3 regions of the Marinomonas gallaica genome follow, and region 3 is predicted to be linked to each of the others. Evidence: predicted binding sites of a transcription regulator. Region 3 holds the regulator's gene; each other region holds the start of a gene.
What was found. The regulator FliA, encoded in region 3, starts transcription of late flagellar genes. The targets are predictions, from matches to a motif close to CTAAAGTTNNNNNNNNNNCNGCCGATA.
Positions count from the first base shown of each region.

Region 1 (11,134 bases), 140 kb from region 3:
ATCATTTGTCGCGACAGAAACATTATCACCAATTTGAGCGTTTTTTTGCGCCTCATTGCCAGCATATTGAAAGGCACCACTAGCGTCTTTTACAAAAGCAGGCGAATTAGCATTTGTCCCAGCAAAAATGTATTTACCATTTGAATCTTGGGAATTCATCAAATCAGCCACGGAAGCCAGCAAGTTTTCCATTTCACCCGCCAAGGTATCCAGATCAACTTGGGAATTGGCACTATTATTACTTTGGATCATTCGTTTATTGATTTCATCTAGTGTGCTATTCAAGCTTTCTAGAGCAACTGACTCGTACTCCAAAGCATTGGTAGCCGAGGTCATATTTTTTTCGTATTGCTCCAGTAACTTTGTATCAGCGCCATAGCGCAACAACTGCCCTGCACCATTAGGATCATCACTTGGGCGAACTATGTCCGATTGCGCAGCAATTTTTTCCTGAACCTTTAGGTAGCGCTCATTTGCCTTAGACATGGACAGTTCAGATTGATTAAAAATCAGGTTTGTAGTGACTCGCATAATTTACCTACCTCAGCGCACTAATAAGCGTTGAAAATGTACTTTGGGCGGCCGTCAACACCTGAGCAGAAGCCGTATAGGACTGCTGGAATCGTATTAAATTGACAGCTTCTTCATCTAAACTCACTGCTGATACTTGATCTCGTGCCGCAACCGATTGATTCATGACCACTTCACTCGAGCTGGAGTTCGTTTTTAGCGAAGCAGTTAAACTACCTACTTCTGTGACTAACGACGAAAAAGCGGCTGAATAAGATCGCGTTCCACCAACTGTCGACTCATTCTGCAAGTTGGCTAATATTAAGCCATTAAAGTTATCTGACTCGCCATCCGCATTAAAGCCGATTGAAAAGCTATCGCCTGGTTTGGGAGGACCGTCTAGATTGATATCAAATCCGGCTCCCGCTGCTAACCCTAATTCCTCTAAAATATCAGTATAGTCGGTCAATGTTTGAGGGCCAGCAAGGATGTTCGCTGGAGCATTACCGTCGTATACGGTCACATCACCGTTGGCGTCAAATGACAGTGATTGAGGCGCATAATTATATAAACCACCACTTTGAGTAAAAGCCGAAGCAGATGGATCAGTACTCGTAATAGAAGAAATACTAATCGATGCTTCGGATAAATTCTGATCACCGCGGGATACGGAAATTGGTGCCGCCAAAGCAAAATCATCGCCACTACGAGCACTTAAACGCAGTGATGACGCCGCATTTTTCGTTGGCAAAAATTGGAATCGATCATCAGACGAATAATTCGTAGGCGAATTAATTTGAATATCTACACCAAATTCCGGAACCGTAAAATAATCACCTGACGCTGCGCCAGAGATATCAATTGCGCCTGACTCTCTTGAAATACGGCCTTGATCGTCGTAGGTGACCACCTTAAATTCCGTAGGAGAATTCATTACGACTTCATAAGTGTCCGTCGTGATCTCACTCGAAGCACCTGGCGTGACTCGAGCTGCAATATTAGCCGAAGCATCATTATTATTTGGGTTGTTTACAGTGTTGATCGGGGCCGTTGAAAACAAGTTAATGCCGTATTCACCATTGAAATCTAGGCCTAACTGGTTTTGCTGATTCATTGTGTCAGTTAACACTAACGCTTGCTGACCCAACATACGTTCAGCGGTGGTAACAAATTCATTTCTAAAAGCTATTAATCCCCCCATAGAACCGCCAAGCTCATCAGTGGGAATATTGACTTCGTAACGACCAAAGCTTAACTCGATTCCTATTGGTGCATCAGGATTCTTGGGATTGCTCGTTAACGCTAGTTCATTATTACCATCTTGCAGAACCAAAGGCTGCCCAGAGGTCAAATTCACTGTCATCAGCTTATTGTCATCGTATTTTACTTTCACTTCGAGAAAGCTAGAGAGCTCTTTAACCAGCTGCTCCTGCTGATCACGTAACTCATTCGCTGAGTTTTGTGTCGTCGACTCAAGTTTAAATATTTGCTTATTTAACGATGCAATTTGCTCGGTAATATTATTGATGCTATCGACATTCGTAGAAATCTCATCGCTCGCCAACTCGCGCTGGTTAGACACATAACCTGACAATTCGTTGTACTGAGCAACCATTTCACGGAAACTAGAATATGCATGAGCTCGGGAAGCACTATCGGTTGGATCACTGTTTGCTTTCTGCAAAGAGCTAAAGGCATTGTCTAAGTAGCTACTAATCGAGACACTTTCCTCTCCCACAATGGAGTCAAATGACGACATCATTGAATGGTAGCTCTCATAATAACTATGGTTAGAAGTATCACTCCACACTTGCTGGTTAAGGTACTGATTCACAATCCGATCGGTATTTTGAACCAGCACTCCGCCACCGGAGCGACTGACCGTCGCGGTATTTTGACGACTGTATCCTTCCGTATCCACGTTTGCGGTGTTTTGACCTGTCGTCGTAATACGTGCTGTACTCGACTGCAAACCGGACAAACCAATGGAATATAGACTAGACATGCTATCAACCTCTTAGATACAAAAACGCGAGTGCGTATACTTCTATATCGACAGTTGATGCAATTACTTTACCAGAATTGAATTTAATCTAAAAATAAACCAAACGCTCTAAAATGAAACGCTCAAGCTATTGTTATAAAAGAGATTTAAACCACTTACTTGATAAGATATTGGAAATCTTATCGGCATAGTTTGGGTCTGTAGCATAACCGCCTTTCTGCAAATAAGCGGCAAACATTGCCGCATCATCCCCTGCTTGCAGGGCATTTTGGTACCGTTCACTGGTTTGTAGAAAATTGGCATAATCATCAAAACTATGCTCGAAAGAATCATAGGCACGAAACGCTGCTTTTTCTTTCTGGGCTACGCCATCGCGAAACTCAAGCGTATTTACTGTTGCTCGATCCCCCGACCAACGCTGATCTGCTTTAATCCCAAACAGGTTATAACTAGGGCTACCATCAAATTTAGCAATTGGATGTTTCCCCCAGCCTGTCTCTAACGCAGCCTGAGCCAATATTGCTTTTGGATCAACACCTAGCTTTTCACCGGCTTTCTGAGCATGAGGCCAAAGCGTCTCGACAAAGCGATCTGGCGAATCAAATGCGACATCTTTAGCGGATACTGATGATGACGAAATTGGCGTTTGAACTGCACCCGTAAAATCTTCCGCGGCTTTTTTGGCAACCGCTCGTATGCGTTCCGCATCGAGCGTAGGCAAGCTACGCAAGAAGTGAGTCTCTGAATCTGAGGCGTCATTCAGGTCAGGGCTAGAAACACCTGATCCTTGCCCCTGTAACTGTCGAATCAAAGACTCTGATATACCAATGCCTCCAGCATTCGCTAAGGACTGGGCCATCTGAGTATCCATCATCTCGGTATATTGTTTGGTTTGCGTGCTATCGAATAACCCCCCACCAATATTCTCATTGGCTTCACGCATATTCTTAAACATCATATTAATAAAGATGGCTTCGAATTCTTGAGCAACCTTTTTAAGCGCTGCATCCGGGTCTTGTTGCGCTTGACGCTTTAAACTAGCAAGAGAGTTAAAGTCCGCAAAGAATGCATTATTATCGATTCTGCTCATCATTCCCCCTAAATCACAACCAAGTCTGCGTTGAGCGCACCAGCCTGCTTTAGCCCTTCCAAAATGGCCATCACATCACCCGGTGCTGCCCCCACTTGATTAACGGCTCGAACAATATCATTTAACGAAGCACCTTGTGTGAAGACAAACATATGGCCACTTTCTTCGTCTGTCTCAATCTCTTGTCGAGGGGCCAGCTCTTGACCGGCACCAGGCAGGATACCAGGCTGCCCTATTTCAGGATTTGACTTGATTGTAACAGTGAGACTGCCGTGGGTAACCGCTGCAGGTGAAACCGTTACATCTTGCCCAATAATAATGGTGCCAGTACGTGAGTTGACGACAATTTTCGCCCGTTCACGACCAAGCTCAACCTCGAGATTTTCTAGGATAGATAAAAAAGTAACTCGCTGGGAGGGGTCACGCGGCGCGGTCACACGAACGGAGGTCGCGTCTAAAGATTGAGCGACACCAGGGCCTAGCAAACCATTGATTTTATCAGCCACTTGCTTCGCCGTTGTAAAGTCTGGGCGATTTAAATTAAACGTTAACGTATCGCCACGATTAAAACTGTTGGCGACCGCTTTCTCTACACTCGCACCATTCGGAATACGCGCCACTGTTGGCGTCGTAATTGACTGACGAGATCCATCAGCTCCGCCGGTCCCAAGACCGCCAACGACAAGATTACCTTGAGCAATCGCATAAACTTGGCCATCGGCACCTTTCAAAGCAGACAACAGTAGTGTTCCACCTCGTAATGAGCTGGCGTTACCTAAGGAAGACACCGTGACATCAATCGACTGCCCTGGCTTAGAAAATGGCGGCAAAGTCGCCGTCAATGATACCGCGGCAACATTATCAGAGTCGGTATTCGCTCCATCCGGTAGATTAATACCAAACTGATTTAACATACTAATGAAGCTTTGATTGGTAAAATCGGTATCGTCGCCCGTGCCATTCAAACCAATCACCAACCCATAGCCAAACAATTGGTTTTCGCGCACTCCTGCCACACTTGCAATGTCTTTAAGACGCTCGGCCACCGCCTCACTCGTAAAGATCATCAATATTAGTGTTAAGCAAAAGGTCTTCATGTTCACGTTCTCTTTATAATTAGAAAGGCCACCAGCTTGTATTAATCGCTCGTGTTAACCAACCCTGTTCACTACCAGATGCCAGCTCACCCGTACCAGAGTAGGCGATTCGTGCGTCGGCTAACCGAGTAGATTCTACCGTGTTGTCAGAGCTTATATCTTCCTCTCGAACAAGACCAGATAAACGAATGTATTCCTGACCACGATTCAAGGTAATCCACTTCTCACCTCTTACCGCTAGCAACCCATTTGGATACACTTCATAAACTGTTACGGTAATACTACCAGACAGACTGTTACTTTGATTGGCATTCGCGTTACCCGAGAAATCACTGTTCATACCAGGCAAGCTTGTATCTAAGCCAATCGGCAACCCTAAAATCGTAGGGTTTTGAATCGTTGCAGAAGAAGATTTTGAAACCGATGCCGCATTCGTTTTCGTAGAGCTGGTACTTTCAGACAAACTCACCGTCAGAATATCTCCTACTTGACGCGCTTTTTTGTCACCAAAAAATACGTCACCCATGCCCGCTTGGTAAATCCCACCGTCGCTGGTTTGTGTGTACTGAATGGATGGCTGAATGACAGGCGCGTAATAAGGATCATCCGAAACCGGCGCAGGTTCCACCGCCGCACATCCCACCAACACCAATGGAAATAACGCAAACAAGTAACGCATCGGATTAAACCTCTACAACTGTTGATTAACGAAACTGAGCATACCATCTGCAGCGGAAATCACTTTCGAGTTCATTTCGTAAGCACGCTGTGTGGTAATCATATTGACCAGCTCTTCAATCGAGTTCACGTTAGACGATTCAAGCATCCCTTGACTTAATGAGCCCAAACCATCCAACCCAGGCACTCCAACAATCGGCGCACCGCTTGCTGTGGTTTCACCATAAAGGTTACTGCCTAGAAAATTTAGACCCGTAGGGTTAATAAAGTTAGCGATATTAAGAGCGCCCACTTCTTCCATGTCTGTTTGCCCAGCTCTGAGCACAGATACTATCCCATCTTCGGCAATATTGATTTCAACCACATCAGAATCGATCGATATACCAGGCTCAATCAATAAACCACTTGAATCCACCAAATCACCGTTACTGTTTAATTGAAACTGGCCATCACGGGTATAAGCCATCGTGCCGTCCGGCTGAACCACTTGAAAAAAGCCTGCACCTTGTATCGCCACATCAAGCTGACGGTCCGTGATGTTGTAATCACCTTCTTCAAAGTTCTTTTGCGTTCCGGTCACACGCACACCCGCCCCCATCTGCAATCCTGATGGCAGCTCTGTGTTTTGCGAAGACAACCCACCAGGCGCTCTCAGTGTTTGATACATGAGGTTTTCAAATACCGCACGGTCCTTTTTAAACGCCGTTGTCGATACGTTAGCTAGATTGTTGGAAATCGTGGACAATTGTTTGTCCATCGCAGACAAACCGGTTTTGGCAACCCATAGTGCTGAATGCATTGTGTGCTCCTTATCTTTTTAGAATCGCTAGCTTATTAGCTACGTTCAAGAATTCGTGCCGATGCGTTTTCATTCTCACGCACAGTATTCATAACTTTGATGTTCATTTCGAAGCGGCGTGACAACTCCATGATGCTGGTCATCTCTTCAACGGCGTTAACATTACTGCCTTCTAAAAAACCGGAAATCACTTGAACGCTGTTATCCGCAAGCAGCATCTCGCCGCTTTTAGTACGCACCAAACCATCCTCACCCTTCGTTAGCATTTCAGGGTCCGCAGAAACAAGTTTCAAACGGTTTAATGCTGTCATCTGAGTACCGTCACCGCCCTGAGGAATAATCGAAATGGTGCCATCCTCACTGACAGCAATCTCGTCGAGTGGTGGTAAAAAAATAGGGCCAGCCGCTCCAACTACGGGCAACCCTGTCCCAGTGACCAACTGACCTGAAACGGTAAGCTGCAAATCTCCTGAGCGGGTATACACTTCTTGTCCTGTTGCATCCAGAGCCGCAATAAAGCCTTTTCCTTGAACAGCTACATCCATCGCCCTGCCAGTTTGTTGCATAGGCCCAGTGTCGAAATTTGTTCCAGGGTTTTCAGTCATGGCATAAACCCTTGAAGGGTGAAAATCACCATTTACCTGCATAGAGCGCGCTTGTTCAAAATCAGAACGAAAGCCAGTTGTAGAGACGTTTGCTAAGTTGTTGGCATGAATGGCTTGAGCATTCATTACTTGGGTGCCACCACTCATTGCTAAATACAGTGCTCTGTCCATATCCTAATTCACTCTTCAAACTGCGTTTAAATTCGCTTATAGGGAATGTGTAACAAATTACGTGCCAAGTTCACAAACAAAAGTGACAGACACAAAAAAGCCCAGCATAGGCTGGGCTTTCGCGTCACTAAAATTGATTAACGTAAGTTGATAATCGTCTGTGTCACGGTATTTTCGGTCTCTAACGTCTTAGAGTTCGCCTGATAGTTACGCTGCGCTTCAATCAAGGCAACCAGCTCCTCAGTGATATCTACGTTAGACTCTTCTAACGCGCCACCTTGGATACTGCCGAAGGTACCAGTCCCAGGCTTGCCAACATTTGCCGCTCCAGAGTCAGAACTTGCCACCCATGAGGTATCCCCCGCTGGCGTCAGCCCATCTACGTTATCAAAATTCGCTAACGCAATTTGACCTAATACAGCCGTTTGCTGATTGGTATAACTTGCAATCAGCATCCCATCTTCATCAAAGCTAACGCCTTGTAGTTCACCTGCTGCATAACCATCTTGTGAAAAGGTATCTGAACTAGAAAGTGCATATTGAGTAGATTTCCCCAAATCGATCTCTAGCTCGGCGTTGGCATTGGTTGGATCCCAACCCGTAATACTCAACTGCGCTGGACTTGGCACAGCATACGGAGCATAGCCAGTGTAAGCACCAATAATCTTACCTTCACTGTCAAATTGGACATTCGTATCTTCTGGCAAATAGGGAACCGTCTCGAACAGCGGATCGCCTGTAACAGGGTCTGTTTGCTGTAAGCCTGTTACAGGATCAAGAACTGGCTGCGGCACTGGATTATTCACCTCCCCATCTACTGTCACTTTCATTTCCCAAGTATTATTCTCACCTTGCTTAATAAAGTAGTAACCAATGGTATGTTCCTCACCTAAGGCATCATAAATGGTATTGGAATTGCCGTAAGTGTAAGTACTGTTATCCGCTGGATCAAAAGCCTCTCGTGCAAAATTATCAGGCGTTGATATGTCAGGCTGAGTACCATCAAAATCAAACGTCAAACCAGCCACTGCAATCCCTAACACAGCAGCAGGATCTCCTAAGTCACCCGTATTTGGTTGTGTAGTACCCGTATATATCGGCGCAAAAGGAATTGCTGTACCACCACCCGCTGCCGTGGCACTAAAAGATCCCTCAGCATCATCAAACGTAACATAGGTTTCAGATAAGTACGCCGTACCTGTAACCGGATCTATTTCTTCGCCATCTACAGTCGCATGCACTTGGTATGTATTCGGAGCCTCAGCTTTAGAGTAGTAAAGCGTTACAGCTTGAGGCGTCGCAGGAGGAGCAGGTGCTGTGTTTGCCGTTTGCGTATAGGTATATGTCTCAGGGTCACCCGGATCAAAAGAAGCCGCAATATAAGGAGGCTCATCTTCTGAGCTATTATCTAAGTTAAATTCTAAATTAACTTCTGTTGTGGCTTCAGGCGCAATTCGCTCTGTTGGCACTTGCAGATCTTCGAGCGCACCACCCACAATACCATTGTTAGCGTTATAGCCCTGCACATTGGCACCATCATTCGTCACCAAGTAGCCTTCTTCATTTAGCTTGAAGTCACCTGCACGAGTGTACGCTTGCGTACCACCTATATCCAAAACAAAGAAGCCTGTACCATCAACTGCTAGGTCTAGGTTGTTATCCGTATAAGAGATATTGCCCGATGAAAACTCTTGCGCAATATTATTTACGGCCACACCGCTACCAATTGTATTGCTGCTACCAGCACCAATCACATTGGTATTGTATAAATCACCAAACTCTACACGTGATTTTTTAAAGCCCGTTGTATCCGAGTTGGCAATATTGTTACCCGTAGTGCTGAGAAAGTCAGCGGACGCTTTGATACCTGAAAGTGCTGTATTAAAACCCATAATTAACTCCTCAGCTAACCGATAATCTCAAGTTCGGAGCTCAGTTTAAGACTGCCGACACCTTGAACATTAAGTGTAGTACCTTGTTCGCCATTAATCGTAACGCTGTTAATGCGAGCAGGTAATTCTGTATCTAACTCTGTTACTTCACCATCTGCATTGCGCGAAGTCACTTTAAAGTTGTATTCACCACTTGGCACTGCTTCTCCAGCGTCGTTCGTACCATCCCAAGCAAACTCTTCCTTGAGCAAATCAATGGTCTTTACGGTTTGCCCTGCTGAGTCAGTCACTTCCAGTTTATTTGTCAACGCATCATCCGGAAAAGAAGTGCGAATCTGAACCGCACTACCCTCTGTAATAGTAGCCGAACTTTGAGGTGCAAACACAGATTTCCCAACCAGTGTAGAAGCCGTTAACGCTTGGTTCGACATCAACGCTTCAGTCATATTGGACATTTCTGAGGCCATACTGGTTAAACGTTCTAACGAGCTAAACTCGGCCATCTGCGAGACCATATCCCCAGTTTCTTGAGGCTGGGTCGGATCTTGGTTTTTTAGCTGCTCAATGTACAGCTGCAAAAAGACATCTTGATTACCAATGCCTTCAGAGCTTTCGGTGCTCGTCGTACTGGTAATACCGTTTTTTGCTTTTGCTTCATCGGTGCCATATTTAGAAATAAGACCCGACAAAGCTGAATTTGTATTGATATCAGACATCATTCACCCCCTTAGGACTGACCTAAGGTCAACATTCTCTGCATCATGCTTTTTGCAGAGTTCATAATTTCAACGTTGGTTTGAAACGAGCGCGATGCAGACATCATATCGGCCATTTCTTCTACTGGATTCACATTTGGGTAGAACACATAACCTTCTTCGTTCGCCATTGGGCTATTAGGCTCATAACGAGGCTGAAGAGGGGCATCCGATTCCACGATTCCAGATACGTTCACCCCCATACCTGAAGCACCTTCCATCACATCATCCGAAGCATTCCAGCCACGATTTCGCATTTCTTGTGTCATCATTTGCTCGAACACAGGTTTGCGCGCACGATAGGTTTGATCAGCAGAGCTTGCCACACTATCAGCATTGGCAATATTCGACGCAACAGTATTCAGACGAATCGTTTGGGCACTCATCGCCGAACCGGAAATGGCAAAAATATTATTCAATGACATTATTATTGTCCTCCAGTCAGCGCTTTCTTCATGCCGCTGATTTTTCTATCTAAAAACATAAAGCTTGTGTCAAATTGCAACGAATTCTGAGTGAACTCTGCTTGCTCGCGCTGCATATCCACTGTGTTGCCATCTAGTGAGGGCTGACTTGGATTGCGATACAAGAGTTCGTCACTGCCGGCTAGAGAACTCTGACCAGCAATGTGCTGATCGTCACTGCCTGACAATGAAATGCGGTTTCTTTCAGTAGACAACATCGATTCAAACGACATATCACGCGCTTTGTAATTTGGCGTGTCTGAGTTTGCAATGTTGTTTGCTAGCACAGACGCACGTGCGGTACGAAACAACAACATTTGATCGTGCCCAGCAAACGCTTCTTTGAAAGAAATCGACATATAAACTCCGTAAAAGACAACTCAACATTCTTTATGCTTAAATACAAAGCAAATAAGATGCCAATAAAAAATAACCTTTATTTTCAACAAGATAAGAAACAAAAAGATCAAAGGTGGCAATAGGCGGCAAACAAAAAAACGGCAACTTAATATAAGTTGCCGTTTTCTGAAAACAGATGTAAACGAAGACTATTTCGCGCGGTAAACGATACCAGGATGACACTGAACAATTTCAAACATAGAGGACAAGCCACTTAACGCTTCAGAACCTCCTAGGAAAAGGTACCCTCCAGGATTCAGTGCCGAATGCATACGCTTTAAAATATCCAGCTTTGTATCAGCAGTGAAGTAAATAAGTACGTTACGACAAAAAATCACATCAAACTTACCTAACGACGAAAAGGAGTCAATCAAGTTAAGGTGACGAAAATCTACTCGTGAAGCAATGTTTGGCTTTACCTTCCACGTCGTATCACTCAATTTATCAAAGTAGCGCTTTTGGTTTTCAGGGCTCAAACCACGAGCAATCGCTAAACTATCGTACTCAGCCTGCTTAGCATGCTTGAGGATATTGGTACAAATATCCGTCGCCACAATACGTTCCCCAGCCTTAAGCAAACCAGGTTTGGACTGTTTAAGCTCTTCTAATATCATGCTGATAGAATACGGTTCTTGACCCGTAGAAGAAGCCGCAGACCAAATTTTTACT
Region 1 is NZ_CP187511.1:1,368,487-1,379,620, reverse strand. Features, by position in the region: gene flgL (flagellar hook-associated protein FlgL) at 1-531, opposite strand, end outside; gene flgK (flagellar hook-associated protein FlgK) at 539-2,515, opposite strand; gene flgJ (flagellar assembly peptidoglycan hydrolase FlgJ) at 2,649-3,605, opposite strand; gene ACPUEK_RS06375 (flagellar basal body P-ring protein FlgI) at 3,614-4,702, opposite strand; gene flgH (flagellar basal body L-ring protein FlgH) at 4,722-5,381, opposite strand; gene flgG (flagellar basal-body rod protein FlgG) at 5,394-6,179, opposite strand; gene flgF (flagellar basal-body rod protein FlgF) at 6,215-6,955, opposite strand; gene ACPUEK_RS06355 (flagellar hook protein FlgE) at 7,093-8,847, opposite strand; gene ACPUEK_RS06350 (flagellar hook capping FlgD N-terminal domain-containing protein) at 8,862-9,566, opposite strand; gene flgC (flagellar basal body rod protein FlgC) at 9,575-10,027, opposite strand; gene flgB (flagellar basal body rod protein FlgB) at 10,030-10,425, opposite strand; gene ACPUEK_RS06335 (CheR family methyltransferase) at 10,615-11,134, opposite strand, start outside.
Region 1: the regulator FliA is predicted to act here: its motif matches at 2,561-2,587, upstream of flgK (flagellar hook-associated protein FlgK).

Region 2 (11,134 bases), 130 kb from region 3:
ATCGATTTTGATTATTTTAATGCGTTTGAATTGGTCGATACGTTAGGTCTATATGGCCAAGTTCTAGGTACTGCTCGTGTTGGTAACTTGATTGAAAAGCATGGCGAAAAACATCATATAGTCAGTATTGCTATTCGTCAGGTGGCGCTTTCAGAGTTAAAGGGCGCCTTAGAAAATCGCATGCTCCCACACGATCCATCCTTTTACGAGCATCCCACTGCCATTACTGAGTATGAGCGCCGTTATGAGGCCGAAGACAAGTTGATTTTATTGTGCTTCTCTTTGGCTTTTGGAAAATCTGTTGTGGGTGTTCGTCGTTTGGAGGGGGCACAATTTTCAAAGTTGCCTCGCGAGCTTCTCTCAAAAAAACACAGCCTTTATCAATACTTTCGACAACTGCTTAATGATAATACGCGAGATTACGTGTTGAGTTATAAAGAAGGGAAAGTGGATTCACTTGAGCCTTCTGAGATAGCGTTACCTTTACCTTTCACTAATGCAGTAGAGCAATCTCAAGCGCTTGCTAAGCCTGTTATAGAGCCCGTAACGTTTGCGAAGGAGATCCAAACTGCCTTAGGTTTGATGTCGCAAGGTGTGGAGCTCATTACTAAGCAAGTTAAAGCTGTCTTTGCAGGACGGCAATTAGACTTGGATGCTTTTCATAAGTACTGTCATAAGCTGAATCTCTCTTATGAGCGTAATCCTAATGCATTGCTTGCAGTGCGACATATACAAGATACAGATGACTATATTGCTCAGCATGGCGTTGCCTGTGCTATTTTAGCGTGCCATATGGGCAGGGCTCTGCAGCTAGACGAACGTTTTGTTCACGTGATGACACTAGGCGCTCTGCTGTTCGATTTGGGGCGCTTCAAGCTACCTGAACTCATTACCAAAAAAACAGGCAAACTCACTGAAGCGGAGTTTCAGCTGGTTCGTAGGCATTTAAACTTTGGTGAGGTGTTACTAAACTCTAATGATAATGTTCCTAAAGTGATTTATCAGATGCTGTGGGAGCACCATGAACGTATGGATGGCTCAGGTTATCCTCAAGGTAAAATCGATCATGAAATATCAGTGTATGGCAAAATTGGCGCTATTGTTGATGCCTACGACTCTTTGACATCTGAGCAGTCTCATCGTCAAGCACTGACACCCGTTGAAGCGCTGGATAAAATGCAGATCGAATCAGGTTTAGCGTTTGATCCAAAGCTTATGTCTATCTTTGTGAATAGCCTTGGAAGTGTGCCTGTAGGCTCCTGTGTCGAGCTAAGTAATGGGCGTTTAGCTTTTGTTTTAACCCTAAACAATGCGCTTGAGCCATCATTGATAAGGCAGGTGTATAGCTTGACCTCAAAGACATTTATTCCTCCGACAGATTTACCTATTGATAAGGGAGAAGATGTTCTTATTGCAAGAACAGTATCTCCTTCATCTTACGGGTTGCGTTTTATTGATCATATTGGCTAATTTTTCTAAAGGTTTTGTTTTTCTGACCGTAAATGTAGTGACAGCAACGCATATTTTAATCGTTTATCAAAACTAAAAAAAAATCAAAAAAGAGTTAAAGGTTTTTTCAATAGTGACGATAACAAGAGTATGCAAGATGCAGCCAAATAACCAATTAAATCAAATGGTTGCAGTTGAAAAATTACGTTTCTAGGAGAACTTATCATGGCTTTATATGTAAATACTAACGTTTCATCAATTAATGCTCAAAACCAGATGATGAAATCTGGTAACACGCTTGATACTGCTTATGAGCGTCTGTCTTCAGGTATGCGTATCAACAGCGCCAAAGATGATGCAGCGGGCTTACAAATATCAAACCGCTTAACTTCGCAGATCAATGGTCTGAACCAAGCGGTACGTAATGCTAATGATGGTATTTCTCTGGCGCAGACAGCGGAAGGAGCATTAGACGAAACGACCAATATGCTTCAGCGCATGCGTACGCTATCGATTCAGTCTGCCAACGGTTCAAACACGGATGAAGACCGTGTTGCTCTGCAGCGAGAAATTGCACAGTTAGGAGCAGAAATTAATCGTGTCGCTGATACGACAACATTTGGTGGTCAGAAGTTGCTAAATGGCAGCTACGACGGTACTTTTCAAGTGGGTGCGGATGCCAACCAAACGATATCTTTCTCTCTTAGTACATCTAACACTGCTGGTACAGCTGGTGCTGGTTTCAATGTGTCGGGGATGAATACGGCTGGTTTAGCTGCGACTGCATTATCCATATCAACGGCTTCTAACGCGCAGTCAATGATCTCCATTATTGATAGCATGATCGCGGCAGTAGATGGGAAACGTGCGGAGTTGGGTGCGGTACAGAACCGTTTTAGTTCAACTATTAGTAACTTGAGCAACATTTCTGAAAACGTATCGGCGTCGCGCTCACGAATTCGTGATGCAGACTTTGCGCAAGAGACAGCAACATTGACCAGCGCACAGATATTGCAGCAAGCAAGCTCTACGATTCTTGCGCAGGCTAACCAACGTCCACAGTCTGCTTTGTCATTGCTTGGAGGCTAATTAGAATTAAAAAAAGAGCGGCTGATCAGGCCGCTCGCTTACGCGAAAGTAGCAATCAAATACCGGAGGCAAGAGGTTTGGCGAAGGTATCTGATGCTTTTTTCGATTCTATCTTCTAGAAGTAATTTTAAGCCAAGTGTTAGCGCACTTGGCTTTTTTTATGGAAGCTTGGCGAGCTTCCATAATATGTTTAGCAAAGGTTGTGCCAAGTGATGCTTGCTTAAGAGGGTGCAGCTTATGTATGAATTTAGTCGTTTTTTTATGAATTTAAGAAGAATAAAAACATAAATAGATCAGTGGCTTGCCGATATTGCGGTCCATTTTTGCCGAAAGCGGAAAAAAAAATCAAAAAAATGCTAAAGCTATGTTTGAGTATGCCGTTAACGATTACAAGAGGTTTAAGGTGTTAGTTGATTTGGCGATCACTTCACCGATTAAAGGTTCTGCTTGGCAGCAGGCCTAAATGGCGAAACTAGGAGGCTATTATGGCTTTATATGTAAATACTAATACATCATCACTGAATGCTCAGAATCAGATGATGAAATCTGGTAATACCTTGGATACTGCTTATGAGCGTTTGTCTTCAGGCATGCGTATTAACAGCGCCAAAGATGATGCAGCAGGCATGCAGATTTCTAACCGTTTGACGTCTCAGGTGAATGGTTTGAATCAAGCAGTTCGAAATGCAAACGATGGCATTTCGTTAGCACAGACTGCTGAAGGTGCGCTAGATGAAACTACAAATATGCTCCAGCGTATGCGTACTCTAGCGATTCAGTCTGCAAACGGTTCAAATACTGATGAAGATCGTGATGCACTTCAGCAAGAGATCGCTCAATTGGGTAAAGAAATGAACCGAATTGCCGACACGACTACATTTGGTGGGCAAAAGCTTTTGAACGGAAGTTACGATGGTAAGTTCCAAGTGGGTGCGGATGCCAACCAAACTATTTCCTTCTCTCTAAGTTCATCTAATAGCGCTGGTGAAGCTGGTGCTGGCTTTAATGTGTCGGGCATGAATACGGCTGGCTTAGCTGCAACTGCATTATCCATATCAACGGCTTCTAATGCGCAGTCAATGATCTCAATTATTGATGGTATGATTGCGGCAGTAGACGGGAAGCGTGCGGAGTTGGGTGCGGTACAAAACCGTTTTAGTTCAACGATTAGCAACTTGAGCAACATTTCTGAAAACGTATCGGCTTCGCGCTCTCGTATTCGTGATGCTGATTTTGCACAAGAAACTGCAAAATTGACAAGTGCTCAGATTCTACAGCAGGCGAGCTCATCAATTCTTGCTCAGGCTAACCAACGTCCACAAACTGCGCTATCCTTACTAGGTTAATAGAGTAATACTAAAAAGCTGGAGTATTGCTCCAGCTTTTTTATTTTGGGAGATAGCTCATGTCTATTAGTTCTGATTTATCTACATCTACTTTAATCGCAGTGCCATCTAGCCAAGCTGTTCAACAAGAATCAATCCAGGCTCGTCAGAATGATGCTAAAGTTGTTGTTCCAGTTGTCGATACAAATAGTAGCTCGGGCAGTCTGAAAGAACATGGCAAAGATATTGCTAGACTAGAAGTAACTCAAGAATCGACTAACGAAGCGAACGTTGAAGATGTAAATATCAAAATGCGTCAATTGAGCGTTGGGTTATCGTTTGAAAAAAGTGAAGACGGTGAAGAGAGCGTTGTAAAAGTCATTGATCAAGATACTGGCGAGCTGGTTCGCCAAATTCCTTCGGAAGAGTTCATAGAAATGTCTAAGCGATTAGATGAGATTTTTGGCGAGCTTAAAGATTTCAAAGGTAGTTTAATTAATAGCGAAGCATAAGTAATCCCGGGCAAAGCCGGAAGAGAGGATAGTATGTCAGTTACATCGTTAGGTGTTGGCTCCGGAATCGACCTTGAGTCATTGGTTTCGAATATGGTCAAGGTTCAGCGCGATGCACGTGTATCTTCCTATAATGAGAGCATTAGTGATTATAAATCTGAGGTTTCAGCGTATGGCAAATTAAAGTCCACTTTGGAGGCTTTCGAGGAGTCAGTTGAAAAACTAAGTGATAGTAAGTTGTTTACGGGACGTACCGCGGAAACAACACAGCCAACATCGGGCGATATCATATCGGTCGAAGCAGATAAAACTTCATCAAATGGTTCTTATAATATTTCGGTCAGTCAACTGGCTCAAGGAAGCCGCAGTCTTTCTGCTGCGGGTGCCTTTAGTAGCCCTGATGACGTCGTATCAGCCAATGGTGGACAGCTTAAATATACTTCCGGTGATGAGGAGTTCACGATTGATGTTGCCGCTGGCACAACGTTAAAAGAGTTACGTGAACAGATCAATGGTGCGGACGATAACTTTGGTATCTCAGCCAACCTTGTAGACGATGGTACTGGCAATGTATTTTTGGCATTGACCTCTGATAAAAGCGGAGCTGGTAATGACCTAGTGGTCGAAAATGTTAGTGGTGATGCCGCTCTGGCAAGCGTGTCGTCCGATCTTAGTATTTCAGCGGACGATGCAGCGAAAGATGCGATTATTAATGTGGATGGTATTGATATTCGTAGCGATACCAACACCTTTGAAGGTGCTATATCAGGTCTTACTATTAAAGCTTTAAATATTTCAGCTGTGAGTGACTCAGGTGTGCCAGAGAAGGCAAAGACATCCGTCAATTATGACACCGAAACAGTTAAAGAAACGTTGAATAGTTTTATTGAGTCCTATAATAATTTGCAGACTCTGTTTGAGAGTCAAACCAAAATCGGCGGACCTTTAAATGGCAGCAGCCTGATTCGAGGCCTTGAAGGGGCACTTAATAGTGACCTTATGACAACGTTTGATAATGCTGGTGATTTATCAACCATTTTTGATATCGGAATCGAAATGGATAATGACGGCAAACTTTCGTTGGATGACACAAAATTCTCTGATGCGATGGATAATAGTTATGATGACTTAACGACTCTATTTTCAGGAGATAACGGTCTTGCCTCGGTTATGGAGGAATTTGTAGGAAGCTATACAGGTTCTGGCGGTATGTTAAAAGATCTAGTTGATTCTTCGCAAAGTTCAGTTAAAGCGACTGAGAAACAGTTAGAAAATTATGAATATCGTATGGTTCAATATGAAGAGCGTCTACGTGCTCGATTTACTCAATTAGACGTTAGTTTGGCAAGCATGAAATCAAATGGGAATTACTTGTTGAATCAGTTGGGTTCCATGAACACCAATTCTCAATAGAAATAGAGGTTATTATGTACGCGAATAAAGGCATTAATGCTTACAAAAAAGAATCGTTAAAATCCGATTTAGCCGGTGCTGATCCTCATCGTGTCATACAGCTATTGATGCAAGGTGCTCTTGAGCGACTGGCTTTGAGCAAAGGTTTTATTGAGCGTAAGGACCTAGAGGCCAAGTCTTCAACACTTACGCGAGTAGTCGAAATTATTAATGCACTGCGAGATTCATTAGACCGTGATGCAAGTCCGGAGTTGGTTGATAACCTAGAAAGCTTATACCTTTACATGATCGACCAAATTCATGAAGCAAGTCTTAAAATGGACACTATAAAAATTGATCATGTTATTGCCCTGATGCTTGAAATAAAAGGTGCATGGGATCAAATAAGTGATGCTTCGAAAAAAGAAGCAGCAAGAGAGCAGGCATAAGTAAGTGGCTACACATGGCCGATAAATTAACTGCAAGTGATCTAATAGAGCTCATTCCCACTTTTCGACAAGCGGTTGCCGAAGAGAATCTAGATGCTATTCTGTATATCAATGATATTCTGACTGATGTCATAAAAACGGATGGTATTTCTTTAGAGTATTTAGAGAATCATTCTTCCGAATTTGAAGAGCTCTATGAGCTTATAAGGAAATCAGAAGATATGATCGAATCCTTGAAAAAGGATGTTAAAGAAATTCAAACTGAGCTAGTGAAAAAGCGGAAAATATCCAAAAAATATTCTGATGTTGGGAAGTTATAATGAGTTATGAAAATAATATTGATAATTTAATTAAAAAGCTTGGCTCTGGTCGAGATAGGCTAAAAATTAATGATGATATTTTTTCTGAACGCTATAAGAGAAATATTAAGGTAATTAAGGAGAATTTCCCAGGTCTTTATGAGGTAATTAAAGATTATTCTCCCGAAAATAAAAATATTTTTTTGCAAAAAGATGGCTCATTGAATCTTATCTTTCCTAGTACCGGTTGTACTGTTTATCCTGAAAATGCCTTTTCAGATATAGATAATAGATATAAAGAATTTAGAGTAAACCCTAGTCGAGCTTTTGTAAGTGTTGGTGTTTCTAACGTATCTAATTCTATGCATGAACGATATATGGAAAGAATTGGTACTGTGCGAATGAATAGAAAGTCTCAGACGGAACAGTATCATACTTTACCAGACATGGTTGGTGGGATCGTTTTATTTGGTTTTGAGTTTGGTTATCAACTTGTACGAATTCTTGACGATCACTTTGCTAAGCATATCTATATTTACGAAGAAAATGTTGATTTCTTTTACTATTCCTTGTTCGCAATTGATTGGGTTTGGATTGTCGAAGAAATGATGGCACGTGATTCAACGCTGCATTTCTATATTGGTGTTGATGAAAAAGAGTTTTTGGCCAATTATATGAAGGACTTGCGTTATAATGGCCTTTATATGGCCGGGCATACCTATTTTTATATGTCCTACAACCTAGAGCATGTTACAAAAGTTACTACTGAGTTTTCAAATCAATATGTACGACAAATTATGGGCTGGGGTTTTTTTGACGATGGTGTGATTGGTATTAGTCAATATCTAGCGCGTAAGAAAAAGACGTATTTGGCGGTTAATCCGGAACATAAGAAAGAAGTTCGTTTTTCAAGAGATATTGATTTACCTGTCATAATTATCGGCAACGGTCCCTCGTTAGATAATAATATAGATTTTATAAAAGAACATATTGATGATATGGTGCTTGTTTCTTGTGGAACAACAATAAACACATTATATAAGTATGGTATAAAGCCAGACTATCATGTTGATGTCGAACGTTTACGGCATACAGCCGAAAAGCTAGAATTTATAGATGAAGAGTTTTTGACCGGTATCACTTCATTAACTGTTAATGTGATGCACCCAGATTTCTATAATTACTTCGATATCAATTTTATTGGATTGAAGCCTAGTGAACCAATCTCTTCAATTATGAAGTTAAGTCATGAATTAGTCTCTCCTGACAATAGAAATAACCTTGCAATGATGCATTACTCTAGCCCGATTGTTGCGAATCTAGCGATGTCTTATATGACAAGTATGGGTTTTTCTGATATTTATTTAGCTGGAGTAGATTGTGGTTTTAAAGATCCTGATAACCATCATTCAAAGGCTAGTGGTTATTATAAAAATGATGGTTCAAGTACGGGGTTAACAGAATTCAAGAGTGGTTTGAAACGAAGAGATGCAAATTTTCATGGAAGTGTATTTACGACATCCATAATGGATACATCTAGAGTTCAGATTGAACTTTCTATTCGGTTAGCAAAAAAATCCAATAAAATTTTTAAATGTTATAATTTATCTGATGGCGTAAGAATTGAGGGTGCAGAGCCTATCCTTCAAGAGGATATCCTTATTTCAAAAGGCTCAAAAGATAAAAAGTGCAAGTTAAAAAAATATGTCATTGAAAATTTTTCTGCTGAGGAAAATGATAGCTATGGCGAAAGATCTATTGGTGATGTATACGAAGAGTATAAAGAGTTCACTCATGAATGCTTGCGCATATTAAATAAAGGTTTTAATGAAAAATCCGAAGTTTTAAATATGCTATCCGAGTATAATTCTTTATTGATGCAGCAGTATTTTAAGGGGAAGCCTTATAATTGTGAGTTGATGATTGGATCATTTACATACTTTGCCAATGAGATACTTGATTTAGTGCTTTCAACGCCTGATGAGACATTAGTCTGGGCTAGAGAAATGGTGGATATATTTGTTGAATTTGTTGAGGAAATGCCGACATTACTTGAAAACCCTTTAGGCGCTGTTGATCCCGGTAGAGGGTTGCTGGATGGTAAGTATAATGCATAAAAAAGGCGCTTTAAGCGCCTTTTTTATGGTTTATTAAATGCCAAGTGAGGGCGGTGCCACGAATTATATCTTGTTTGGCTATTTGTCCCAAAACCTCTGGTAGATGCTTTGGAGGTAGTCCGAATCCAGGGCGAATACTTCTCACATTATCTTCAGTTAGCTTGTCACCTTTTTTGATGTCTTTAATCACATATAAAGAACGGCGAAACACTTGGTTACTTTTTTCTACTTCGGTGAGGTTGTAATTAACATGCCCAAGCGCTTGCCAAGCTGTTTTGCTATCTCGACATAAAGCGGTTAGCTCATCAGGCTCTAGTGAAAAGGAATCATCAGGACCGCCGCCGTTACGATCCAGTGTGAAATGCTTCTCAATGATCGCGGCACCCATCGCTACGGAGGTGATCGCCGTGACATTATCAAGGGTGTGGTCTGATAATCCGACAACGCAATCAAAGCGCGTATGCATATCGTTAATTGTTCGAAGATTATATTGCTTGGCTGGCGTTGGGTAACCACTGACACAATGTAAGATCGCCAATTCTTGGCAGCCAGCTGCACGAGCCGTATCGATGGCTTGTTGAATTTCTTCCTCGTTGGCCATGCCAGTAGAGATAATTAAGGGCTTACCCGTTCGAGCAGCCGCTTCGATCAGTGCAAGGTCGATGGCTTCAAACGAAGCGATTTTGTACGCTGGCGCTCCGAGCTCCTCAAGTAGCTCGATGGCGGTGCTATCAAAGGGAGAGCTAAAGATGGTCAATTCCAATTCTTTTGCTTTGGCAAACAAGGCTTGGTGCCATTCCCATGGGGTATGCGCTTGCTGATACAGCTCATAGAGTGAGCTACCGTCCCAAAGCCCGCCGCGTATCTGGAAGTCTTCTTTGTCGCAATCAATCGTAATGGTGTCTGGCGTATAGGTTTGCAATTTTACCGCATCAGCCCCCGATTCTTTGGCCACTTCGATCAGTCTAAGCGCGTTTTCAAGGCTGCCGTTGTGGTTGGCAGAAAGCTCAGCAATGATATAGGGCGGAGCGTCAGCGGCTATGATGCGGCCATCGATACTAAGAGTGTGGGTCATTGCGCAGTTTCCTTATAAAGTGCGTGCTTTGTCACGAGCGACGATAACAATGCGTCTAAGTCATCTTGATCGACGCCAGAAAAAGTCTCTAAAAAACGATTCAAAGAGGCTTTTTCTTTTGCCTGGTAGTCGGCATGAGGGGTGGTGCAGCCGATAAAATGGAGTGTGACATTGCTTGGTAGTAATTGTTGGAAGATGATGCGAGTACGATGCAGGTGATAGTCGCTGGTGACAACGGTTAACTCTTGAATGTTGTGACGCGCCAAAAGGTGCAGTCGCGTAAAGAGTGCATCGCCCACAGTGTCTCGTGAGGCTCGATTCTGTAAAATGCAGTTTGATTTGACCCCGTTGACCCGCAAAAAGCGTGCGGTGGCTTCAGACAAACTGATCGAAAACCGTGCATCATAGATCCAGCCACTGGTGATCATGTAGTCTAAACGCTCTTGGCGGAAGAGTCGGATGGCTTCTAAGCAGCGTTGTTGTGTTTCATGGTTAATGATTTCATCATCGTCCATGAGATTAGAAAGTACTAAGACCGCTTTTTTGGATGATCGCGCCTTCAATGCTTGGATTGTTTGTTCAATGTTGTGCGACCAGTTTACCCCCTCGGGTAATTCACCTTGGTTGTGAAAGGTACCATAGGGCCGCTGGGTTGTGACGGGAAAACGATGCATTAAGATGTCATGAATATGCGTTTCAAACAATGACTCGATAGCATCGCTTAGGGCTTCATAAGTCGACGCAAAGCTTTCGTTACTCGTGTCAAAATGCAGCTTTTGCTGATATAGAAGCTGTCCAGTATCGATTGATTGATCAATTAAATGAATGCTGACCCCCGACGGTGTTCCTTCATAGAAAGACCAGAAGTTAGGGTGTGCGCCTTTATTAAAGGGTAAGTAAGCGATGTGCAGATTGATAATAGGGCAATCAGCTTGTTCGATTACCTCTGCGCTGAGCAGATGACGGTAACCGAATGACACCACCAAATCGTACCCTTTGAGCTGAGCAACGGGCTCTTGTGTATGATCCACGCGACATTGATGTGAGATAAGCAGGTCGATCAGGCGTGTCTGGCTTTGGTCATAGCCGAGAAATAAGATATGTAATGGCGCATGGGGATTAGTCATGACGGGGGTGCAGTCTTTCATAAAAAAACTCCGCAATCTCCCAGTCAATTGGGGTATCAATATCTCTCACCCGAAGTGCGGGAAGCTCTACAATACGCGAGTGTGGCGCAAAAAAAGGTTGTTTCTCTAAAAAGGCCTGCCCTCTGCCCCAATAGAATTGTCCCGCATCATGGTAGGACTCGAGCAAATCTTGCGAGCGGGTTTTAGCGTGTTCTGGCTGAAACATGGACACTTCTTGCTCGTTATTCAAGTAAATGGCACGTTGTACGGGAAAGCCAAACGCTACAGCGCTAAATACAT
Region 2 is NZ_CP187511.1:1,380,376-1,391,509, forward strand. Features, by position in the region: gene ACPUEK_RS06395 (HD-GYP domain-containing protein) at 1-1,470, shown strand, start outside; gene ACPUEK_RS06400 (flagellin) at 1,675-2,538, shown strand; gene ACPUEK_RS06405 (flagellin) at 3,024-3,884, shown strand; gene ACPUEK_RS06410 (flagellar protein FlaG) at 3,944-4,375, shown strand; gene fliD (flagellar filament capping protein FliD) at 4,409-5,788, shown strand; gene fliS (flagellar export chaperone FliS) at 5,803-6,216, shown strand; gene ACPUEK_RS06425 (hypothetical protein) at 6,231-6,536, shown strand; gene ACPUEK_RS06430 (6-hydroxymethylpterin diphosphokinase MptE-like protein) at 6,536-8,632, shown strand; gene pseI (pseudaminic acid synthase) at 8,643-9,707, opposite strand; gene ACPUEK_RS06440 (ElyC/SanA/YdcF family protein) at 9,704-10,855, opposite strand; gene pseF (pseudaminic acid cytidylyltransferase) at 10,827-11,134, opposite strand, start outside.
Region 2: the regulator FliA is predicted to act here: its motif matches at 1,565-1,591, upstream of ACPUEK_RS06400 (flagellin).

Region 3 (11,134 bases):
TACTTCAATTTCAGACTGTCGTAGGTAAACAACTTCGGACACGGCATCCACTAAGATACCGATCACATGGCCGCCTACCTCAAGAATCATAATACGCGTTGCGTCTGAGATTTCACCTGAGGCTAAGTCGAAACGCTGGCAGGTATCAATCACGGTAACAACGGTACCACGAAGATGGATAATACCTAACACAAAGGAAGGTGCACCTGGAACAGGCGCTATTTCTAAATAACGCAACACTTCTTTCACTTGCATTACATTGACGCCATAAGTCTCGTTTTCAAGGCGGAATGTTACCCATTGAAGCATTGGATCATCGTTTTCTTTAACTTCATTTTTTAAAGCGATACCTGTCGACATCACGACCTCCACAAGCTTAATCTTTCAAATGTTTACGAAAACCGTTATCTGGGTCTTCCAGTAACTCGATAAAACCCTGTACATCTAATATAGCGCACATATGATCAATTACCGTACCGGCTAACCATGGACGTCGACTTCGATCCGAGCGCCACTTCACTTGAGACGGTTCCAGCGAGATTGCTTCAGCAACTTTCTCACAGGCTAACCCCCAATCCGAGCGGTCTAGTTGAATCACAAATTTAAAGTGTTCTTTGAGCTCACCTTCATAGTGATTCGGCATTACCCATCGTGCTGTATCAACCGTACGAATGTTATGCTCACCCACATTGGCCATGCCCATAAACCATTTAGGCTGACCAAATATTTCTGTGAGTTTTTCATCGCTTGATTGATAGATACCACCTAACTCAACCAATGGCACAGCAATTTTTAAAGCACCAACATAAAATAATAGGCATTCAAAACGACTTTGAGACCAAGGTAGCGGCTCTGTTTTCGCTATATATTTAGAAGGCTCTGGCTCTGGCTCTGGCTCTGGCTCTGGCTCTGGCTCTGGCTCTGGCTCCTCTGGCTCTGGCTCTGGCTCTGGCTCTGGCTCTGGCTCTGGCTCTGGCTCTGGCTCTGGCTCTGGCTCTGGCTCTGGCTCAACAGTATCTTCCATTAGAGTCTCATCTAACAACTCTGTTTCAGAGGCGACATCCTCTACGAAAGCATCTTCGTCTTGAGTGACCTCAACATTTTCTAAAAGAGCTTCTTGCTCTTGCTCTACTTCTTCAAATGAATCATTAGCAAGTGCAGCAAGATCAGATTCAATATCCCAAGTTTGGATCTCGGCTTCTTGTAATAAAGGGGCTTCATATTCCGCTTGGATCGTTTGAATCGCGGTTTCAAAGTCAGCAAATGATGCATCCAACGCTTGGTAATCTAATCCCGCTGAATCGTGTGACTCGACTTCAACCCCATCGCTTTCAGGCTTATCAAAGCTTTTCTCAGAAATTTCTTCAACAGAGCTAATATCTTCAATAGTGCTTTCGGTATTTTCTAACATTGCTTCTTGTTCAGCTGGTTCAGTCTGCTCAGCAAGAAGCTCAGGCTCCGAGAACGTCGATTCCTGTAATAAGTCGTTTAAATAGCTCTGCAGCGCTTGTTGTGGGCCATTTAATGTATAGTCTTTCGTTTTAGTATCTTTCATTCTTTTTAACCAGATGGATTTAGTAAAGTATCCATCAAACTGGCGTAAGCTTTCACACCTCGAGCATTAGCATCCAATGCAGAGGGAGCTACCCCTGCTGTACTCGCATCTCGTAGTTTGGTATCTACTGGAATGACAGAATGCCATACGGCGTCTTCATATAAATCTTTCAAACTACGTAAGCTTTTATTAGATGCTTGAGTCCTACGATCAAATAGTGTTGGCACAATCGTATAAGGAACAGGTCTTTTTCTAGCTCTATTGATCATGGTCAAGGTGCGTATCATTCGCTCTAAGCCTTTAATTGCTAGAAACTCCGTTTGCACAGGAATCACCAGCTGCTGACAAGCCGCTAACGCATTGATCATCAACACCCCCAACACTGGAGGACTATCGATTAAAACATAATCGTAATCGTCCCATAGTATGGCAAGCGTTTTTGAAATAACTAACCCCATGCCACCTTGTGCTTGGGCATGTCTCTCTAAAGTCGCAAGCGCGGTTGATGCCGGAATTAAAGATAAATTAGGATGCCCTGTTTCTAGAATAACAGAACGCGGTAACTCTTCTGGGATCTTGCCACTTACTTGAAATAAATCATAACCACTGTGCTCAATGGAATCAGGATCAAAGCGAAAATAACTAGTCAATGAACCATGGGGATCAAGATCGATCATTAATACTCGATGGCCAGCATCCGCTAGTAAGCCGGATAAACTAACAACTGTTGTGGTTTTCCCCACGCCACCCTTTTGATTTGCCACCGCCCAAATGTGCACACCGACCCCTTAGATGTTATGCAAGAAATTTACGTAATTATTGCAACACAATCATATACATTAACTCGCTAGTTAAACAAGTAATCATACAAGTTATCCGCCTGACGCTTACTGATTTTTAACGTTACCCGGCGATTTTGTGCTCTAGCAAAGTCATTGCTATTACGAACCTGCGGGTTTTCACTCGAAAAGCCTATAGGTGCTAACAACTTAGGGTCCATACCGCGATACGTCAACTCATCAACAACAGAAGCTGCACGTAAACTTGAAAGGTGCCAGTTAGAAGGAATTCTAGTCGAATTTGTAGGTAAGTCATCCGTATTGCCAAGCACCAAGATTGGCGCTGGATAAGATCGTAATATACTGGAAACTACGATCATCAAAGCAACGGCTTCATTGGTTAACTCAAAGTCCCCTTGGTCAAATACAAGTGATGACTTCATATCTAAGGTAATCCAATTAGCATCTTCCGTGATAGATACTTGGCCAGATGATTGTAGAACCGGAAATTGAGAATTAATCGACTTATTGAGTGCGTCGTATAGCGGACTCTTGCCCTCAACTTCACCAGGAGGATTTTCAGCTTCAGATTGCTCGGCAGGAGCAACCTCTAATAATCGCTCACTCTCTGGCTGAGTAGCCACTGGTTGACCAATATTAATTGGCTTTATCGACTTTTGAACTGCATCAAACACACCGTTCAATGTTTCACTTAATACCTTTTCATTGCCTGCCTCTTTTAAGGAAATCGAATAAAGAGCAACAAAGAAGGCAAAAAGAAGTGTTATAAAGTCTGCATAGGAAAGGATCCAGCGGTCTTGGTGAGGAGCATCTTGTCCACGGTTACGAGACTTTCGGCGGCGACCATCACTCATAACCGCTTAATTCCAAATCAAGCCGTTGTGGATGCTTACCAATTGCTATTCCATGGATACCATCAATAAACATTTGGTTGTTTAGTAGTTCAAGATCAGCATAGCGATAAAGTTTACGACAAATAGGAAAAATCACTAGATTCGCAAACCCCTGACCATACAATGTTGAAACAAAAGCCACCGCGATACCATGCCCTAAGGCCTCGGGACTGTCTAGATTTGCCATGGCTTGTATCAAGCCTAATACAGACCCCATAATACCAAGCGTTGGTGCATAACCACCAATTGACTCGAGAAAGCTGATATAGCTACCGCGGCGGTCTCGAATACGCTCAGCTTCGTCATGTAATCGATCAGAAAGAAGCTCTGGATCTGCCCCATCAACAGCCATTTGCATCGCTCGAATTGCAAATTCATTATTTAGCGATTGAACATCGTCTTCCAAAGCGATAATAGAAAAACGTCTGGCTTTGTGAGCCAATTGATTCAGCGTACGACGATTACCACTGAGATCAAAAACAGGAGGGAATAACGACCAAGAAAGCATACGTAACGCGGCAATAGCTTCATGCAGACTACTCTGCGCTAACGCGGCGCCTAGACTTCCGACAACAACGATAATGGCCGAAGGAAGGTTCAGCAGTAAAACAACTTCCCCTCCTCCTAGCCAATTCGCTAGAAATACCGACGCAAAGGCAACAATCAACCCACCTAGCGTTAGAAAATCCACTAGCCAACCTCTTTAACAATTCGCTCGCCAATATGATCTAAATGAATCACATCGTCTGCCAAATCGGCTTTCTCGACGGCTTGAGGCATACCGTAAATAACGCAAGAGTCTTCACTCTGAATCCAAACTCGAGAACCAGAATTCTTCAACATACGAGCACCTTCACGACCATCTGCCCCCATCCCTGTCATAACAACTGACAATACTTTTCCTGGATAACACTTAGATGCCGATCCAAAAGTGACATCAACAGAAGGTTTATAGTTCAACCGCTCATCACCTTCAAGAATACGAACGCACCCACCGTTACGAGGATCCACCATCATTTGTTTTCCACCAGGAGCAAGCAGAGCCACACCAGGTTTAAGCTTATCGCCATCTTCGGCTTCTTTAACGGTAATCTGACAAATATTATTTAACCGCTCAGCAAACGCATGAGTAAAGGCTGCAGGCATATGCTGGACCAATACTAAAGGCGCAGGAAAGTCCTTAGGCAACTTTGACAGGACAGCTTGCAGTGCCATAGGGCCACCAGTAGATGTACCAATAGCAACCAAACTTACTTTCTTGCGGGCGCGTGGAATAATGACGCCTCGATCACCGCTCACAACAATCGGTCGCGGTGCAACTTTGGTTGCAGCTCTTGCAATCGGCTTAGAAATACCACCGGTCCTAGTTCTAGCAACCGTTAGAACTCGCTCCACTAAGGTATGCTTAACGACAGCCGAGTCTCGAGAAATATCCTCGAAGTTTTTCGGCATAAAGTCGACAGCCCCCGCCTCGAGTGCATCAAGTGTAACTCGAGCACCTTCATGGGTCAGCGAAGAAAACATAAGCACAGGCGTTGGCTTACTCTTCATAATTTCTGTAACAGCCGAAATGCCATCCAAAACAGGCATTTCATAATCCATCGTCACAACATCAGGAGACAGTGCTTTGACCTTATCAACAGCTTCCTTGCCATTATTGGCTGTCCCGACCACTTGCAAGCGAGGATCAGCACTAAAGATTTCTACTAGACGACGTCGGAAGAATCCCGAGTCATCAACGACCAGCACCTTCACTGGCATAATACAGCTCCTGTAACTTGTCTAGCGTGAAGCATAGCTCTTCAGCATACTTGGCACATCAAGAATGATTGCAATACGACCATCACCAGTGATAGTGGCACCCGCCATACCAGGCGTACCCTGCAGCATTCTGCCTAGTGGTTTGATAACCACCTCTTCTTGCCCCACTAATTGGTCAACCACAAAACCGACTTCGTTCATGCCAACTTGAACCACGACAACATGTGCTTCCGCCGGTTTCTCGTCGAATGCAGCGCCTTTAATCAGCCAGTTTTTCAGATGGAAGATTGGCAAGGTTTTACCGCGAATAACCACAACCTGCTGACCATCTACAATATTTGTTTTGTTAAGATTTAAATGGAAAATCTCATTAACGCTGACAAGAGGGAAGGCAAATGCCTGATCATTCAGCATAACCATCAAGGTTGGCATGATGGCTAGAGTCAATGGAACTTTGATGCTGAAACGAGAACCCTGACCTAAAACGGATTTAATCTCTAACGTACCGTTCAACTGTGAGATCTTCGTTTTCACAACGTCCATACCAACACCACGACCCGATACATCGGTGATCTCAACCTTGGTTGAGAAACCTGGCGCAAATATCAAGTTAAACGCTTCATCGTCAGAAAGTCGTTCTGCGGCATCTGTGTCCATCAAGCCTTTTTCTACCGCTTTACGACGCAATACATCCGCATCCATACCTGCACCATCATCATCAATAGACAGTAAGATATGATCGCCTTCTTGCTCAGCAGATAGAATAACGTGACCTACACGCGGTTTACCCTTGGCTTCCCGCACGTCTGGCGCTTCTACACCATGGTCTACAGAGTTTCGCACTAAGTGGACCAAAGGATCAGCTAGGGCCTCAACTAAGTTTTTATCTAAATCGGTATCTTCACCCCGAAGCTCTAAATTCACTTCTTTTTTCAGATTACGCGCCAAATCACGAACAACTCGAGGGAAGCGGCCAAACACTTTCTTGATTGGCTGCATCCGTGTTTTCATGACAGCATTTTGTAAATCGCCCGTCACTACATCTAAGTTAGCAACGGCTTTACTCATAGACTCGTCGTCACTCTGAAGACCTAAGCGAACTAGGCGGTTACGAACCAATACAAGCTCACCTACCATGTTCATAATGTCATCGAGACGTTTAGTATCAACTCGTACCGTTGTCTCTTGAACAACTGGCGCATGCTGAGATTTTTCTTTGGCTTCTACATCAGCTGTTTCGGGTTTTGCTGCAGGCGCAGCTGGCTTTTTAGGAGCAGCTTTAGGTTTCGCAGCTTTCTTCTCAGGCTCTGGCTTAGTAGCTTTCGGTTTCTCTTCCGTTTTAGGCTTAGGAGCACTTTTGTCCTCTGCTTTTGACGCTGCAGCTACATCTTCTTTAGGGCTTTGCCCCTTACCATGTAAGCTATCAAGAAGTTGCTCAAATTCGTCTTCTGTGATGAGGTCCGATTCAGAAGAACTCGCCCCAGCATCACCTTTTGGTGCATCTGAGACCGCTTCTTCAGCTGCTTTGGCTTCCCCTTCTTCCGCTATACCAGGAGCACTTCCACCATGCAGTTGATCTAACAGCGCCTCAAACTCATCTTCCGTAATTTCATCGGCATCAGAGCTGGCTGCCGTCGCAGCGGCTGGCGCTGCATCAGATTCAGTCGAATCAATGCCAGGGGCACTGCCACCATGTAACTGATCTAATAACGCGTCAAATTCGTCTTCCGTAATTTCATCTGAATCCGGTTCAGTATTATTAGCCTTCGGTGATTCAGAAGGCTTGTCTGATGAACCTAATGCACTTAGCAAAGACTCAAATTCATCATCTGAAATATCTTCATGAACAGAATCTGCTGCTGGCTCGTCGTTTGCTTCGGGCTCGTCGCTTGCTTCAGGCTCAACCTCTTCTTCAACAACGTCTTCTTCAACATCGTCTTCATCTGAATCACTATTCAATTCATCTTCAGAAGGTGGCTTAGCATAGAAACTTAAAGACTCAATGATATGAGGGTCTGCTGGTTCAGGCTCACCACCTGCACGAACAGTTTCAAACATTTCATTCACAGCATCTAGAGCTTGCAGTACCACGTCCATTAACTCTGAATCGACTTTACGTTGGTGGTTACGTAATATGTCAAAGACGTTTTCCGCATAGTGACAACAGTTAACCAGCGCAGTCAGCTGTAAAAAACCAGCGCCGCCTTTAACTGTATGGAAACCACGGAAGATTGCATTCAACAATCCAGTATCTTCCGGATTTTGTTCCAAATCCACTAATTGCTCTGAGAGCTGTTCCAGGATTTCTCCAGCTTCTACTAAAAAATCCTGTAGAATTTCTTCATCAACCTCGAAACTCATCCGCAGCAGCTCCTATTAAAAACCAAGACTCGAAAGCAAATCGTCGACTTCGTCTTGGTTATTCAGTACTTCAGGGTTATCATTCTTATTAATCGCTGGCCCGTGGCCTCGATCGTCGTCACGTTCCTTGTTCTCTGCCTCATGCTCCATACCAGAGATACTGTCAACTCTACCCGCAACAGATACAAGATGGACTAAACGTTCCTCTACGTCACGTATCAGTTCGTTAACTCGTGTAATTACTTGTCCTGTTAAGTCTTGGTAACCTTGTTCTAACAGTATGGTATTAAGGTTGTCATGCAAGGTTGTGGCACTTTCATCGGTAAGCTTCAAGAATGCATCAATTCGCTTATACAAATCGCGAAACTCTTGTGGCGTAAGATCTCGCTGTATCAATCGGCTCCAATCTTTATGTAACGCTTTAGCTTGGGTTTGCAGTTCACTTGCAACAGGTACACTACTGTCGACCATATCCATGGTTTTATTCGCAGCAGAACTGGTCATTTCGATCACGTAATTCAAGCGATCTGACGCATCCGTTATACGCGTCGGAGAATCCTTATCAGCACCCGCTGGGGCCGCACCGCTTTGCACCATCATTTCCACTGAATCGAGCTGGAAATCACGAATCGCATCGTGCAAGCTGCGTGTCAGATAACCAACCTCATTGTAAAAGCTATTATGCCGAGCCTCGCTTAACTCTTGGATAATCTTGATCGCACCACTAAAGTCACCGACTTCAATTTTGTTGAGCAAGTCTACGGCACCATCTTTTACAACAGTTTCGAACTCTCCAAGTTTTGACTCGTTTTCACTAGACATTTACAGCCCCTATTTTGCGGAATCAATACGTTCGAAAATCTTTTCAATCTTTTCCTTTAAGGCCACTGCGGTAAAAGGCTTAACAACATAGCCATTCACCCCAGCCTGAGCAGCTGCGATAATCTGATCGCGTTTCGCTTCCGCAGTTACCATTAAGACAGGAGTAGTTTTTAGTTTTTCGTCAGCACGAACAGCGCGAAGCAACTCAATACCTGTCATTCCAGGCATATTCCAGTCAGTCACAAGAAAATCAATTGTGCCTGTTTGGAGAATAGGCAGTGCAGTCGTTCCATCATCCGCTTCGACTGTATTGGTAAATCCTAAATCCCTCAGTAGATTTTTGATGATTCGTCTCATCGTTGAGAAATCATCAACAATCAGGATTTTCATATTTTTATCCAATGCAACCTCCACAACCCTTAGGTAAAGTCATTTCTATCATAGTAATTAATCCTGCCAATCCGTGAGTCGAGAGCGTAAACGCATCGCCGCTTGACTGTGTATTTGACTGACACGCGATTCACTAACGCCCAATACGGCACCAATTTCTTTTAAATTCAATTCATCATTATAGTAGAGCGAAAGAACCAATTTTTCACGCTCTGGTAATCGCTCTATCTCTTGAGCAAGATGTATTTGGAAGCCAGCTTCTTCTACTAAGTGATCAGGCTGGCTGGTATGACCATCTACTTTAATATCAAGCTCATGGCTACCTGTTTCACTATCCAACATTTCTTCATAACTAAACAACTGGGTCGACATAGACGAATGCAAAATATCATGATATTCGTCAATACTAATGTCCATGTGAGATGCAACTTCAAGGTCTGTTGCTTCACGACCACTGAACGACTCTACTTCGCGAATGGCACTCGCCACGGCTCTACTGTTTCGTCTTACCGAACGCGGTGCCCAATCACTTTTACGCACTTCATCCATCATGGAGCCACGAATACGAATGCCTGCGTAGGTTTCAAATGAAGCACCTTTAGTCGATTCAAATCGCTTGTAGGCTTCAATAAGTCCCATCATCCCAGCTTGAATCAAATCATCGATATCAACACTGCTTGGTAATCTAGCCAACAGATGATAAGCGATTTTTTTCACTAGAGAATCATATTTCAGCACAATCGCATCAATCGATAACGTCGCCTTCTTTGTGTACATGCTACATCCATCTTCGCGTCTTGATATGCTACAACTCTAAATTTATTATCCGAGAGCGTACAAACTTAAATGTACTATATAGTTCGCTGTAGTGCTCTGCCAAATAACATATTTTTACTAACTCCCATACTTCAGTGACCCATAGAGCTGTCCAAACTGCTCAGCAGTATACACCGCACGACTGACTAAGTTGTGCGCTCGTGCAGGTTCTATATCGTCGGGAATTCGCTGACCATATGCAACATACATAACCGGCAAGCCTTCTTCAATAACAACACTAATCGCTTCACCTAGGGAAGCTGATTCGTCAATTTTACTTAAAACACAACCGTCTAACTGTATCTGAGAATAGACATCTACAACAGTCTTTAACACCTGACGCTGACTTGTACAGGGTAAAACCAACAATTTCTTTAAATACCCACGCGCTCTTTTCATCATAGCAAGCTGTCGCTCAAGGTTTTGATCCCTTGGATTCATACCCGCTGTATCAACAAGCACTAGCGAGTAATCTGAATACTTATCTAACACTTCATTCAAATCAGTGTACTCATTCACGACCTCAACAGGGACATTTAAAATCCGTCCGAACGTACGAAGCTGTTCATGGGCGGCTATACGATAGGTGTCCGTAGTAATTAATACCACATTATTAGAGCCGTATTTTAAAACATACTGAGCAGCAATTTTGCCTATTGTCGTGGTTTTCCCCACCCCTGTCGGCCCCATAAATGCAATGCAACCACTGAAGGCCTCTGCTGTAGAACGTATAGGAATACTGTCGGCCAAATGAGAAAGCGCTTTTTTCCAGTCTTCCTCTCTTCCGGTCAAAGACAAATCCGACATGATTTTATCAATGACTTTCTCTGATAATCCTAACGTTGTTAATTGTTCTTGAAGCCGCTGATCGTAGGTTTGTCTTTTGGCTGCAGAAGCTTGAGCCACAACTTGCTGATTATCTTGTTGAGTCTGCTCTAATAGCCGACGAACTTGCTCGAGCTCTTTTTCCATAGCTCGAAGCTTCTCTTCGTCAGGTGACGGGCGCTCCCGAACATGACTCCTTAAAGATAGATCTTCTTGAATAGAAGGCTCAGGATCAGATTCATAGTTGTTTGATGTGGGGGCGTAATCATCAACGTAATGATTTTTCGCAGGTTTTTGTTTAGGCGGAGCGACATCATCAAAGACTTCATACACGTCCCCCTTAGGCTTTGAAGATTGCGGAGCCATACCACGTGCCTGCTCTAGACGCTCTTTGTAATGCGCACTAGGCTCTGGCGTTGTCGGCTGCTGGGGAGCTTTGCGCTGTACTGGGTCTGGTTTGTGGTTTGTACTAGGCGTCATCGAACCGTCATAATCGATTGCAATGACGATTTCAACTTCACCACTTGGCAGACGCTTATTGGACATAATGACAGCATCAGGCCCGACGGCTTCACGTATCTTACGTATCGCCTTTTGCATATCGGGAGCTCTAAACCGCCTATACTGCATTTAATACCAGTCCTTTAAGTCTATTTATGCATACAAATCCATAGCTTACCCGAAAGGTTTTCATAAATATAGCTAGAAAATCAATGCTTTTCCTTAATTCACTGGCCAATGACAGCGACCACCGTCACTCGCTTGTTATCAGGCACCTCTTGATAGGAAAGCACAGACATTCCAACGCCACCATAACGCATAAAACGAGCTAACATAGGTCTTATGGGAGCCGATACAATGAGTATGGGCGCATTTCCCATTGCTTCTTGTTGCTCTGCATGTTCACGGAA
Region 3 is NZ_CP187511.1:1,505,849-1,516,982, reverse strand. Features, by position in the region: gene ACPUEK_RS07045 (chemotaxis protein CheW) at 1-360, opposite strand, end outside; gene ACPUEK_RS07040 (chemotaxis protein CheW) at 377-1,555, opposite strand; gene ACPUEK_RS07035 (ParA family protein) at 1,561-2,334, opposite strand; gene ACPUEK_RS07030 (flagellar motor protein MotB) at 2,403-3,209, opposite strand; gene ACPUEK_RS07025 (motility protein A) at 3,202-3,939, opposite strand; gene ACPUEK_RS07020 (protein-glutamate methylesterase/protein-glutamine glutaminase) at 3,939-5,009, opposite strand; gene ACPUEK_RS07015 (chemotaxis protein CheA) at 5,031-7,370, opposite strand; gene ACPUEK_RS07010 (protein phosphatase CheZ) at 7,386-8,192, opposite strand; gene ACPUEK_RS07005 (chemotaxis response regulator CheY) at 8,202-8,582, opposite strand; gene ACPUEK_RS07000 (RNA polymerase sigma factor FliA) at 8,640-9,359, opposite strand; gene flhF (flagellar biosynthesis protein FlhF) at 9,477-10,823, opposite strand; gene flhA (flagellar biosynthesis protein FlhA) at 10,952-11,134, opposite strand, start outside.